3 regions of the Tepiditoga spiralis genome follow, and region 3 is predicted to be linked to each of the others. Evidence: riboswitches for the same ligand, from Rfam matches in the RefSeq annotation. Region 3 holds a riboswitch; each other region holds the start of a gene.
The links. Region 3 has a riboswitch for cobalamin ahead of IGS63_RS06910 (HutD family protein). Riboswitches for the same ligand answer to the same signal wherever they lie in the genome.
Positions count from the first base shown of each region.

Region 1 (4,293 bases), 530 kb from region 3:
AGAAAAGCTATGCTTCAAGATATTGCAGCTTTAACTGGAGGAACTGTAATTACAGAAGATTTAGGACTTACTCTTGAAAATACAACTATTGAAGATTTAGGTTCTGCAGAAGTTGTAAGAATTGGAAAAGATGATACAATAATTGTTAGTGGAAAAGGTGATCCAAAAGATATTGAAGAAAGAGTAAAACAAATTAGAGCACAAATTGAAGCAACAACATCTGATTATGAAAAAGAAACACTTCAAGAAAGACTTGCTAAACTTGCAGGTGGTGTAGCTGTTATAAAAGTTGGAGCAGCAACAGAAACTGAATTAAAAGAAAAGAAACATAGAATTGAAGATGCACTTTCAGCAACAAGAGCAGCAGTTGAAGAAGGAATTGTTGCAGGTGGTGGAATTGCATTATTAAGAACTAAAAAAGCAGTTGAAAAAGTTGTGGAAACTCTTGAAGGTGATGAAAAAATAGGTGCTGTTACTGTATTTAAGTCTTTAGATGCTCCTATAAGACAAATTGCTAAAAATGCAGGAGTTGAAGGTGCTATAATTGTAGATAAAGTATTATCTAATGACTCAACTTCCTATGGATACGATGCTTTAAATAATGAATTTGTTGATATGTTTGAAAAAGGTATAATTGATCCAGCTAAAGTTACAAGAAGTACACTTCAAAATGCATCTTCAATAGCTTCTATGTTATTAACAACAGAAGTTTTAGTAGCTGATGAACCAAAAGAAGAAGCTCCAGCACCAGATATGGGTGGAGCAGGAATGGGCGGAATGCCAGGAATGTATTAATAAATAACTCAATGAGTTATTGTGGATTAAAATAAATAAAAAATTAAAAAAAAGAGTAGTGCTTTGCACTACTCTTTTTTGCTAACATTAGCACTTTCAAAAGTTTCCATTTCATTTATCATTTTTATTGCAGCTTCTATTAAACTAAAAGATAAAACTGCTCCAGTACCTTCACCAAGTCGCATGTTTAAATCTAAAATTGGATCTAATTCCATACTTTTTAAAATTACTGAGTGACCTTTTACAAGAGATTTATGACCAGCAAATATGAAATTTTTTATTTTAGGATTTATTTTATAGGCAATCATTGCTGCTGCTGTTGTTGGAAATCCATCTAAAACAACTGGGATTTTATTTTCAGCACATTCAAGTAAAAAGCCAGCCATTTCTCCAAAACAATAACTTCCAACCTTTGATAAAACATCTATACTGTCTTTAAAAGGTTTGTGAAGTTCAATAGCTTTTTCAACGGCTCTTTTCTTGTTGTTTAACTGTTCATTTGTTATTACTGTACCTATATCAATTATATCTTTTAAAGGGATACCAAAAGCACAAGCTATTGCTGTAGCTGTTGTTGTATTTCCAATACCCATATCACCAATAGCAGCAAGCTCAACACCATTTACAATTGAATGTCTAGCAATTTCTCTACCGTATTCTATAGATTTTTTTGCTTCTATTATACTCATTGCTCTTTCTTTTGTAAAATTTTTAGTTCCATATCCTACTTTTTTCTTTATTAAACCTGGATTATCTTTAAAATAAAAATTTACCCCAGCATCAACAACTAAAACATCACTATTTGTATGCCTTGAAAAAACATTTATTGCTGCTCCACCATTTAAAAAGTTTAATACCATTTGAGGTGTTACTTCTTTTGGAGAAGCTGATACATCTTCTTCTACAACTCCATGATCGCCTGCAAAGACATAAACGGCTTTTTTTCTAGGTAATTTTGGTATTCTTCCTTGAATCAATCCCATTTTTAAAGCAATATCTTCTAATTTTCCCAAACTTCCTTGAGGTTTTGTTAAGCTGTCTAACCTTTTTTGAATTTGTTCTTTCATCTTTCTCCCTCCATAAACTAAAGATTTCTCAATCCACTCCTAGAGATTGAGAAGTTACTAAAATTTTGAATAAAGTATCCCGGCTTATACATCATTCTACTATCTATGCCTTCCCTTTCAGTGGCTTTTATAGAGTTCGTCCGTAATTACGGTGGCTGGTCCGCAATGGAATTTCACCATTTTCCAATATTCAAAACTTTAATATTTAATTTTTATATATTTTATTTTACCATAAAAAAAATCTCCTTGTATAGTATTACAAGGAGAGAGTATATTTTATAATTTAAATTTATTTATTTCTTCTTTTAAATTTTTAGTCACTTCATTTAAAATTTCTACTTGTTTCATTAGTGAATTAATAGAATTTGTTTCTGATATTATGTCTTGTTTAGTTCTTTCAATTTGTTTTTCAGAACTTTCAGTTTCAATTTTTATTTTTTTAGAAATTTCTTTAAAAGTTTCTATTATAGCTTTTTGTTCAGATACTTCAATGTTTAAGTTTTCAACAACACTTCCAAGGTTATTTGAATAAATTTTTAATTTATCAAATTCATTTTTAAAGTCATAAACTTTTTTGTTTAATATGTTCATATTCTCATTTGAGTTCATTACTTCGTTTATTACATTTTTAAGATTTTTATTCACTTTATCCATTTCATAATTTATACCAGTTGCCGTTGTAGATGTTTCTTCAGATAAATTTCTTATTTCTTCTGCTACTACTGCAAATCCTTTTCCTGCTTCTCCAGCTCTTGCTGCTTCTATTGCTGCATTTAAAGCTAATAAATTTGTTTGATTGGCAATATCCGTTATTTTTTCTATAAAATCAGAAACTTTATTTACTTCTTTTGAAAAAACTTCAATATTCATTACAGTATCTTTCATAGTTTCAGAAACATTATTTGAAGTTTCTGTTATTGTTTTTACTAAAACTTCACCATTTTCAGCTAATTTTATTGTATTTAATGAAATTTGATGTATATTAGAGTTTGAAGAACTAATATTTTCGGAGCTTTCTGATAATTTTTCCAAACTTTCACTCAAATTATCTATAGTATAATTCATAATATTTTCAATTTCTTTTGTTTGTTTTAGCATGTTTTCAAGGCTTTTTTGTGTATTTTTTAATTCAGACGATTTTTGATCTACATTGTTTGATGATTCAATTAATTTATTAGAATCTTTTATTAAATTTGTTATTAAATTTTTTAAAGATTTTGCAGTATTTTGAAGTTCTTTAGCCATTACTCCAAATTCATCTTTGACTTTAAATATTTTTGTATCATCAAAGTGTAAATCTCCATTAGAAATTTTTGTCAATTTTTCAGTTATACTTTTTACATGATTACCTATATTTTTTCCAAGAAAATATGATATTACTATAGATAGTATAAATATTATTATTAACCACATTATAATGTTTTTAATTATGTTTTGAATGTTTAAATCAATATTTATTTTTACATCTTTTATTGTAGCTTTTGGAATTTCTATATTTGTCTTCAATGGAATGTTTATTTGAGCTGTTGTTGAATTGAATTCTTTTGAAATTTGAATATAAATTCCTCCAAATTCATTTATTTTAGAGTATACAGAACGCATATTTTTATTTAAAATTTTTTCTAAAATATATTTTTTATTTATTTTTTCTTTTGATATATTTAAAATATCAGAAGGCATATTTGAAAAAATTATATTCATGTTTTTTGAATAAATAGCAATATTTGCATTTAATAATTTTGAAACTTCAAGTATTTTTTGATAATTAAATTGATTTAAAATTACGATAAAGCCATTTATTGTACTTTGAGCTATTGGATCAACAATTGGGAAAACACCTAAAAAATAAGGTATTTTTTCTATAGTTAAAGTTTTTATTATGGGATATTTGTTATCTGAAGATAAATAGTCTTTAAAAATATCCGTTAAAAAAGTATTTAAATTTATATTTTTTATTTTATCGTATCCTGGTAAGTAAGATTCAGCTTTTCTTTGAACTTTATAAACTTTATCTTTAATTTTTATATCAAATCTATTTTTTTTAGTTGCAACCTTTGGATTGACTATCCATAATTGAATTCCATTGTATTCAAGGGCATTTATAAATGGAGTTAATATTTTATATCTATCTAATATAGAAATACTTTTTTTTGATGTTTTTTCTTTAATTAATTCATTTGAAGATATTAACCTTCCATTTTTTTCAATATTATTTTTTTGTGAAAAGATATAGTTTGAAAAAACTTTATTTAATGTATCAAGAGAGTTATCAAAAGATTTTTTATAAGAATTTTCGAATTTTAAAGAAATATCTTTTTCTATTTTTTTAGTCTCTGATTTTATATAATTATTATAATCTGAAATTTGTTTTTTTACAGAGTTGCTATAGGTATCAAAAGATTTTTTATAAGTTTCTTTTAAAGAGTTCACT
Region 1 is NZ_AP018712.1:962,504-966,796, forward strand. It holds gene groL (chaperonin GroEL) at 1-795, shown strand, start outside; gene cobT (nicotinate-nucleotide--dimethylbenzimidazole phosphoribosyltransferase) at 864-1,862, opposite strand; cobalamin riboswitch at 1,914-2,071, opposite strand; gene IGS63_RS04395 (methyl-accepting chemotaxis protein) at 2,139-4,293, opposite strand, start outside.
Region 1: linked by a shared signal. The riboswitch ahead of cobT (nicotinate-nucleotide--dimethylbenzimidazole phosphoribosyltransferase) and the one ahead of IGS63_RS06910 (HutD family protein) in region 3 are both predicted to bind cobalamin.

Region 2 (4,293 bases), 420 kb from region 3:
CTACACTCATTTTTTCATATTCATTAATTTGAGTTCCTATTATATAAATCATTTATAACCTCCATCTTGTAGTACATTTGTTTTATAAAAAAGAGTTACTCTATACTCTGCATCTTGAAATTCTTTTAACTTTTTTATTATTGCATTAACTATTAACTTGAATATACCATTATAATCAATTTTATTTTTTTCATAAAAATCTATTATTTGAGAAACAGGGTTTAACTTTAATATTGAACTTATAATATTTTCATCATATTTTTTCATATAAATAATTGTATATAAAGCAAGAATTTCATTCATACTCCCACTAACTCTACTATCTGTGTTAAAATTTCCAGCAGCTAACTTTATTATTTTTTGAAAACTTCCAGAAATATGTATTTTATTGAACTTTCTTTTTTTTGCTTCTTTTATTGAAAAACCAAAATAATTGCCACATAATACTATATTTTTCTTATCACCAAAGTTTTTTTTATAATTACTTTCTCCTCTTCCACCTAAAACAAATACTATTTCTTCATATTCTTTTCTTATAACATCCATTTGAGGTAATAAAGAATTTTTCCAAGCTTCTTCACTCATTGGTTCTATCATTCCACTAGTACCAATTATTGAAATTCCATTCACTATTCCCAATCTTTTATTAAAAGTCTGCTTTGCTAATTCTTTTCCATTTTCTACTCCAACATATATGTCTGAACCATTTATATTGAAACTTTTTAAAACATCTATCATCATTTTTCTTGGAACGGGATTTATTGCAGGTTCTCCTTTTTTTATTTTCAAACCATCTTTTGTAATTATTCCAACTCCTCCTGCAGAAAAAAATTTATATCCTTTTTTTTTGAATACTGATGCAGAAAATATAATTGAATTATTTGTAATATCAATATCATCACCAGAATCTTTTTTTACCATACAAAAGTATTTATTATTAATTATTTTTCCATTTTCTATTCTTATTTTAATATTAAAACCATTGGGTAAAAGTAAATCCACAAATTTTGGTATATTTCCAGTTATTTGCCATAAAACAGAAGCCTTTAAAGCAGCAGTCGCTGCAGTACCAGTAGTAAAACCTCTTCTTAGCTTTTTTCCATTTACATTAATATACCAATTCACTCTTTAACTCCTTCATTAATGCATTTATAATTGCTGCAGCTATATTACTTCCACCTTGTCTTCCAGGTAAAGTTATACAGGGAATTTTAGATTTTATTAACTCATTTTTCCATTCAGCAGCTCCAACAAATCCAACAGGAACTCCTACTATAAAATCAATATCCTTGTATTCAATTAATTTTCTTAAAGCAGTAGGAGCATTCCCAATTGCAAATAATTTATAATTATTATTTAAAGCCTTCTCCATTGAAATATAAGACCTTGAAACTTTCATACTCTTTGCCTTTTCAGAAACATCTTTATCTGATATATAAGTTTCTACCTTTAAATCTTTAAAAATTCTTTTTGAAATTCCCGCAGCAACCATCTTAACATCAGTAACAATCACTCTTTTTTTAAAAGCTTTTTTAAAACCTTCATAAAAATTATTAGAAAAATATAAACTTTCTCCTATTTTAGGATCACCAGTTGTATGAATAACACGTTTTACAACAGACAATTTAGGTCCAGAAAAATTCTTTAAACTTCCTCTTTCCCTCATTAAATTTTCAATTATTTTAAAACTTTTGTTTTCAATTTCCTTTGGATTTAACATATTACCTCCAAAAAAAAGCATCGTCTTCTCCAGAAAACGATGCTTTTTATTTTTTATATAAAAAACTCCTACTTTCTATTCCCGGAGAAAGTAAAAACAACTACTATTTAGGCAGTTCTCCTGACTTACAGATCTTCCTACTCATCATACCTTCCCAGATAAAACCAGTGGCATTTTATGATTTTCGTCCCTGCTTACAGTGGCCGGACCGTTTTGGATTTTCACCAAATTCTCTTTTAAGTCTAATTTTATTTAGACACCTAAAAAGTTCGATATTAAATTTTCTAATTCATTCTAACAAAAAAAAGATTAGCTGTCAATTCTAATTAATAATAATTAAAAACAATAAAAGCTATATTTCTTGAATTTGTTTGAGCTTACTAAAAATCAAACAAATTATTTAATAATAAAGTTTTAATTATTTTTAATAAATTTATCAAAAATTAATAAAATATCATATTATATATATAATAGAATATGAAATTAAAATAATGATTACTTTATAATTTAAAAAAAAGAAAAGAGTCAACCGAAAAGGTTGACTCAAAGAAAAGTGGCGGGACAAAAACCTACTCTTGCACACACGAAGTGTACTACCATCGGCAGATAAAGGCTTAACGGCCAGGTTCGGAATGGTTCTGGGTGGTTCCCCTTACCTTATCCTCGTCCCAAATTATTCACTCACTAGTGCATAAGAAAGTTTGTCCAAAGCCTCGGGTTATTAGTACCACTCGACTCAATACATCACTGCACTTACATCTGTGGCCTATCTATGTTCTAGTCTCGAACTACCCTTACCTCATAAATGAGCGGGAAGCCTTATCTTGGAGCCCGTTTCCCGCTTAGATGCTTTCAGCGGTTATCGGTCATGTACTTAGCTACTCAGCTCCTGCCATTTGCCTGACAGCTGATTCACCAGCGGTACACTCACTCCGGTCCTCTCGTACTAAGAGCAACCCTCCTCAAGCTTCCTACGCCCGCAGCAGATAGGGACCGAACTGTCTTACGACGTTCTGAACCCAGCTCACGTACCGCTTTAATGGGCGAACAGCCCAACCCTTGGGACCGACTTCAGCCCCAGGATGCGATGAGCCGACATCGAGGTGCCAAACAACGCCGTCGATATGAACTCTCGAGCGTCATTAGCCTGTTATCCCCAGGGTAACTTTTATCCGTTGATCGACCGCGCTTCCACTCGCCTCGGCCGGGTCACTAGGACCATGTTTCCATTCTGCTCGACCTGTCAGTCTCGCAGTCAAGCCGGCTTTTGCCCTTGCACTCACCGGTGGATTTCCAACCCACCTGAGCCGACCTTCGTACGCCTCCGTTACTCTTTAGGAGGCAACCGCCCCAGTCAAACTGCCCACCTAACGCTGTCCGGCTCATGCTCTTCACATTCCACCGTTAGTAAATCATTATAATGAGGGTGGTATCCCAACGTCGGCTCTAGAAAACCTTGCGATCTCCCTTCTTCGCCTCCCACCTATCCTGTACACATTATAACCATTTACAACGTCAGGCTACAGTAAAACTCCATGGGGTCTTTCCGTCTAACTGCGGGTTGTGGGCATCTTCACCCACTCTGTAATTTCGCCGGATCCTCTGTTGAGACAGCTCCCAGATCGTTACGCCATTCATGCAGGTCGGAACTTACCCGACAAGGAATTTCGCTACCTTAGGACCGTTATAGTTACGGCCGCCGTTTACCGGGGCTTCGTTTCGTAGCTCTCACCACTCCACTTAACCTTCCGGCACTGGGCAGGCGTCAGTCCATATACTTCCACTTTTTGTGTTCGCATAGACCTGTGTTTTTGGTAAACAGTCGCCTGGGACTTTCCACTTCGACTCTCAATCGCATTTTGCAACACCATCAAGAGCACCCCTTCTCCCGAAGTTACGGGGCTATTTTGCCTAGTTCCTTAACAGAGGTTATTCCGCTCCCCTTAGTTTTCTCAACCCGTCTACCTGTGTCGGTTTACGGAACGGTCAGTATTTCTCTCAAGCGATATACGAGGCTTTTCTTGGCAGTGTGACTCCTCCCCGTTAGACTTACGTCCTTCCCTTCACAGCTTTTCCTCCACAAGCGGTTTTCCCTACTCGTTTCTTCGGCTTTACTGCTTAGAAGACCTTGCAACTTGGTCTCGGCGATTCACCTCCTGCGTCCCCCCTTATATCTCGTTCATACTGGTACAGGACTCTTTACCTGTTTCCCATCGATTACCCCTTTCGGGTTCACCTTAGGCTCCGACTTACCCTGGGTGGACGACCCTTCCCCAGGTACCCTTAGACTTTCGGGGTGAATGATTCTCACATTCATTTCGCTACTCATGCCCGCATCCGCTCTTGTGTCTCGTCCAGCAAACCTTCCAGTTTACCTTCTCCCTACTACACAATGCTCTCCTACCAATTGGATTACTCCAATTCCGCAGCTTCGGTGTATGGCTTTAGCTCCGTTACATTTTCGGCGCATTGTTCTTCAACCAGTGAGCTGTTACGCACTCTTTAAAGGGTGGCTGCTTCTAAGCCAACCTCCTGGCTGTCTTCAGAACTTCACTACCTTTCACACTTAGCCA
Region 2 is NZ_AP018712.1:1,911,126-1,915,418, forward strand. It holds gene IGS63_RS08930 (SAM-dependent methyltransferase) at 1-52, opposite strand, end outside; gene cbiD (cobalt-precorrin-5B (C(1))-methyltransferase CbiD) at 49-1,125, opposite strand; gene IGS63_RS08940 (precorrin-8X methylmutase) at 1,109-1,720, opposite strand; cobalamin riboswitch at 1,814-1,999, opposite strand; rRNA gene rrf (5S ribosomal RNA) at 2,277-2,391, opposite strand; rRNA gene IGS63_RS08950 (23S ribosomal RNA) at 2,422-4,293, opposite strand, start outside.
Region 2: linked by a shared signal. The riboswitch ahead of IGS63_RS08940 (precorrin-8X methylmutase) and the one ahead of IGS63_RS06910 (HutD family protein) in region 3 are both predicted to bind cobalamin.

Region 3 (4,293 bases):
AAAAAGTGAAATTCATGCCGATTCTCTTGGATATGTTTCATTGAATGGTGTAAAAGAAATTCTTGGATCAGAATATAAAAATTATTGTTTCTTTTGCTTTGGAGGTAAATAATGGATTATAAAAAAAGTGGAGTTAATATAGATAATGCTGATAAAATGTTAGAAAATATAAGCGAAGAACTTGGAGAAAACAAAGGCTTATATGGAGGAACATTCCCTATATATAAATACTTAAAAGATTATAATGAACCAGTTTTAGTATCTTCTACAGATGGTGTTGGTACAAAAATGATGTTATTAGAAGAAGAAAAACAATGGAATACAGCAGCTATAGATTTAATAGCCATGAATTTAAATGATTTAGTATGTATGGGAGCAAAACCATTATTTTTTATGGACTATTATGCAACAGGCAAATTAAACCCAATTGACGCATCAAACTTTGTTAAAGAACTTTCAAAAGAACTAAAAAAATTAGACTGTCAATTAATAGGTGGTGAAACAGCAGAATTACCTGGAATATTTTCAAAAGGAAAGGTTGACGTTGATGGATTTGTTGTTGGAATAGTAGAAAAAAACGAAATACTATCAAAAGAAAAAGTTAAAGAAAATGATATTTTAATTGCAATAAAATCAAATGGAGTACATTCAAATGGATTTTCACTTGTAAGAAAACTATTAGAAGAAAAAAAATTAAAATATTCTAAAAAAATAATAGCTCCAACTAAATTAATAGTAAAACAAACTTTAAAAATTAAAAATTATATACATGCTGCAGCACACATAACTGGTGGAGGAATAGAAGGAAATTTAATTAGAATAATACCTGAAGGATTAACTGCCAAAATAAATATGAATTGGAACTTACCAGAAATATTTGATGAAATAAGAGAAGCTGGAGTAAATATAGATGATATGTTAAAAACATTCAATATGGGAATTACTATTATTTATGCCGTTTCAAAAGAAAATGAAAAAATAGTTTTAGATGAATTAAAAAATATGGGCGAGGATCCCATAATATTAGGTAAAGTTGAAAAAGGAAGTATTGGAGTAGAAATAATAAGATGAAAAAAATAATTGTATTAGCCTCAGGAAATGGATCTAATTTTGAAGCCTTAAAAAACGAAAATATAAATATTACTCATTTAATATGCAATAAAAAAAATGCTTATGTAATTGAAAGAGCAAAAAAATTAAAAGTACCTTATACAATAATATCTGAAAAAAATAAAATAATATACAACAAAAAATTATTTGAAAAATTAAAAAACTTAAAATTTGATTTGATAGTATTAGCAGGATACATGAAAATATTACCTCCAGAAATAGTAAATTATTATAAGAATAAAATAGTAAATATACACCCATCATTATTACCAGCTTTTCCAGGGACACATTCTATTGAAAAAGCTTACAATTATGGAGTAAAATATACAGGGGTAACTATACATTATGTTGATGAAGGTATGGATACAGGAAAGATTATAGAACAAGAAATAATAAAAATAGATTATACAAAAAACATTGATGCCCTTGAAACTCAAATACACATAATAGAACACAAAATATACCCAAAAATAATTAAAAAACTATTGAATATTTGAATTGACAATAACGATTTTTTTTGTTAGAATAAGTTAAAAGTTAATATAAAATTTTTTAGGTGTCGTAAGACTTAAAAGAAAATTTGGTGTAAATCCAAAACGGTCCGGCCACTGTAAATAGCGACGAAAATCATTAAAAACCACTGGAATTTTTCTGGGAAGGTATGATTAGTAGGAAGAACTATAAGTCAGGAGAACTGCCTAAAAAATAAGTTTTTACTTTCTCCGGGAATAGAAAGTGAACAAATTTTTTAAATTAATTAAAAAATCCTGTTTTCGGAGTATCTGAATTCAGGAGTTTTTTTTACCTCTGTGTGATGTTGTGTGTTAAACGGGAGCAATGCTCCCGTTTATTTATTTTTTAATTATGGATTTATTGATGTATAATAGTAATAAGATTAAGGAGGTAATAATGATAAAACTTACTGAAAAAAATAAATTAAAAATATCCAAATGGTCTGGTGGAAAAACAACAGAATTAAAAATCTATCCAGAAAATTCAATTTATGAGAAAAGAAATTTTTTATGGAGAGTTAGTACAGCTACAGTTGAAACAGAAAAATCTAATTTTACAAAGTTATTAAAAATAAAAAGAATATTGATGATTTTAGAAGGAAAAATAAAATTAATTCATGAAAATCATTATGAAAAAATTTTATCTCAATATGAAAAAGATTCTTTTATGGGAGATTGGGAAACAAAAAGTTTTGGAAAAGTAACTGATTTTAATTTAATGCTTTCTAAAAATTTTGATGGAGATATAAAAAAAATTATTTTTAAAAACAAAAGTATTTCTAAAAAATTAGAAAAAAAAAATACATATATTTTTTATTCAAAAAATGGAAGGTTTGATTTTTATATAGAAAACAAAAAATATACACTAAATTCAGAAAATACTTTAGAAATAACTGACTTTGATGGAAAAATAATAATAGAAAAATATGAACAATCAACTTTAATATATGCAAAGGTTTTTAAAGTATGAGAATTTTAGTCGATGGTGATGCATGTCCAGTAAAAAATATAATAATAGAAATTGCTAAAAAATATAATATTGAAGTTATAATTTTTGCAAGTACTGATCATAATATAAATATTGATTATGCTAAAATAATAAAGGTAGCTCCAGGTAGAGATTCTGTTGACTTAGTTTTAATTAATTCATCAAAAGAAAAAGATATAGTTATTACAAATGATTATGGATTAGCTTCATTAGCATTATCAAAAAAAACTATTCCTATTAGTTTTAGTGGAATTATATTTAACGAATTTAATATTGATTCATTTTTAATGAGTAGATATCTTGGGGCAAAAAGTAGAAGAAGTGGAAAAAATATAAAAGGTCCTTCAAAAAGAACAAAAGAAGATGATATTAAATTTAAAAATTCTTTTCTAACAATTATAAAAAGGGGGATAAAAAATGAATACAAATGAAATTAATCTTTCAAACAGTGGATTAATACTATCTAAAATAGTACATGGAATGATGCGTTTGAACACATGGAACTATACAAAAAAAGAACTTTTAAAATTAATTGAAAAAGATATCGATATTGGAGTAACAACCTTTGATCATGCTGATATATATGGAAATTATACTTGTGAAAAAATCTTTGGAGAAGTTTTAAAAGATAAAAAAGATTTGAGAAGAAGAATACAGATAATTACAAAATGTGGCATTGTCCTTTCAAAAAAAAATCACATAAAGTACTATGATACAAGTAAAGAACACATAATAAAATCTGTAGAAACATCATTAAAAAACTTAAACACAGACTATATAGATTTATTATTAATACATCGTCCTGATCCTTTAATGAATCCTAATAAAGTTGCAGAAGCATTTAATGAATTAAAACGTGATGGAAAAGTACTACACTTTGGTGTTTCAAATTTCACATCACAACAATTTAAAATGATCGAATCAAGATTAAACTTTCCATTAATTACAAATCAAATTGAAGTATCACCATACAATCTTTCAAACTTTAAAAATGATGAAATTAATTTTTTAATGAAAAAAAGGGTAAATCCAATGGCATGGTCTCCTAATGCTGGAGGATTATTATTTAAACCCAATGATGAAAAAAGTAAAAAATTGAATAATGTATTAAATGAAGTAGCAAAAGAATTAAACTTAAATTCTATTGACAAAGTTATATATGCTTGGATTTTAAATCATCCAGCAGGTATTTTACCAATAATAGGAAGTGGAAAAGTAGAAAGATTAAAAATTGCAATTGATTCATTAAATATAAAATTAACAAAAGAACAATGGTTTAAAATTTATACAACTTCATTAGGTCATAATGTATATTAAAATGAAAGGTGATAAATAAAATGAAAAAATTTACTGAAAAATTATTAATAATTTTTGTATTAATAATCTCATTAGTTTCATTAATTAAAATTATATATCCATTTATAAATGATCAAGATGAAAATATAATTTATAACAGTGTACAAAAAATAAACAATTCGACAACAACAGATGATTTTTCTTTTGTTGTTATGGGAGACAATAAAAATTCAATCTCTACATTCAGTAAAATAATAAAAGATGTAAATAATGATGATTCAATAAAATTTATAATAAATACGGGAGATATGGTTTTTGATGGAAATCCAATAAAATATAGTTTTTTTATAAAACAAATAAAAACTTTAAACAAACCTTTTTTACCAG
Region 3 is NZ_AP018712.1:1,490,241-1,494,533, reverse strand. It holds gene purF (amidophosphoribosyltransferase) at 1-112, shown strand, start outside; gene purM (phosphoribosylformylglycinamidine cyclo-ligase) at 112-1,071, shown strand; gene purN (phosphoribosylglycinamide formyltransferase) at 1,068-1,607, shown strand; cobalamin riboswitch at 1,648-1,826, shown strand; gene IGS63_RS06910 (HutD family protein) at 2,020-2,592, shown strand; gene IGS63_RS06905 (YaiI/YqxD family protein) at 2,589-3,041, shown strand; gene IGS63_RS06900 (aldo/keto reductase) at 3,028-3,927, shown strand; gene IGS63_RS06895 (metallophosphoesterase family protein) at 3,948-4,293, shown strand, end outside.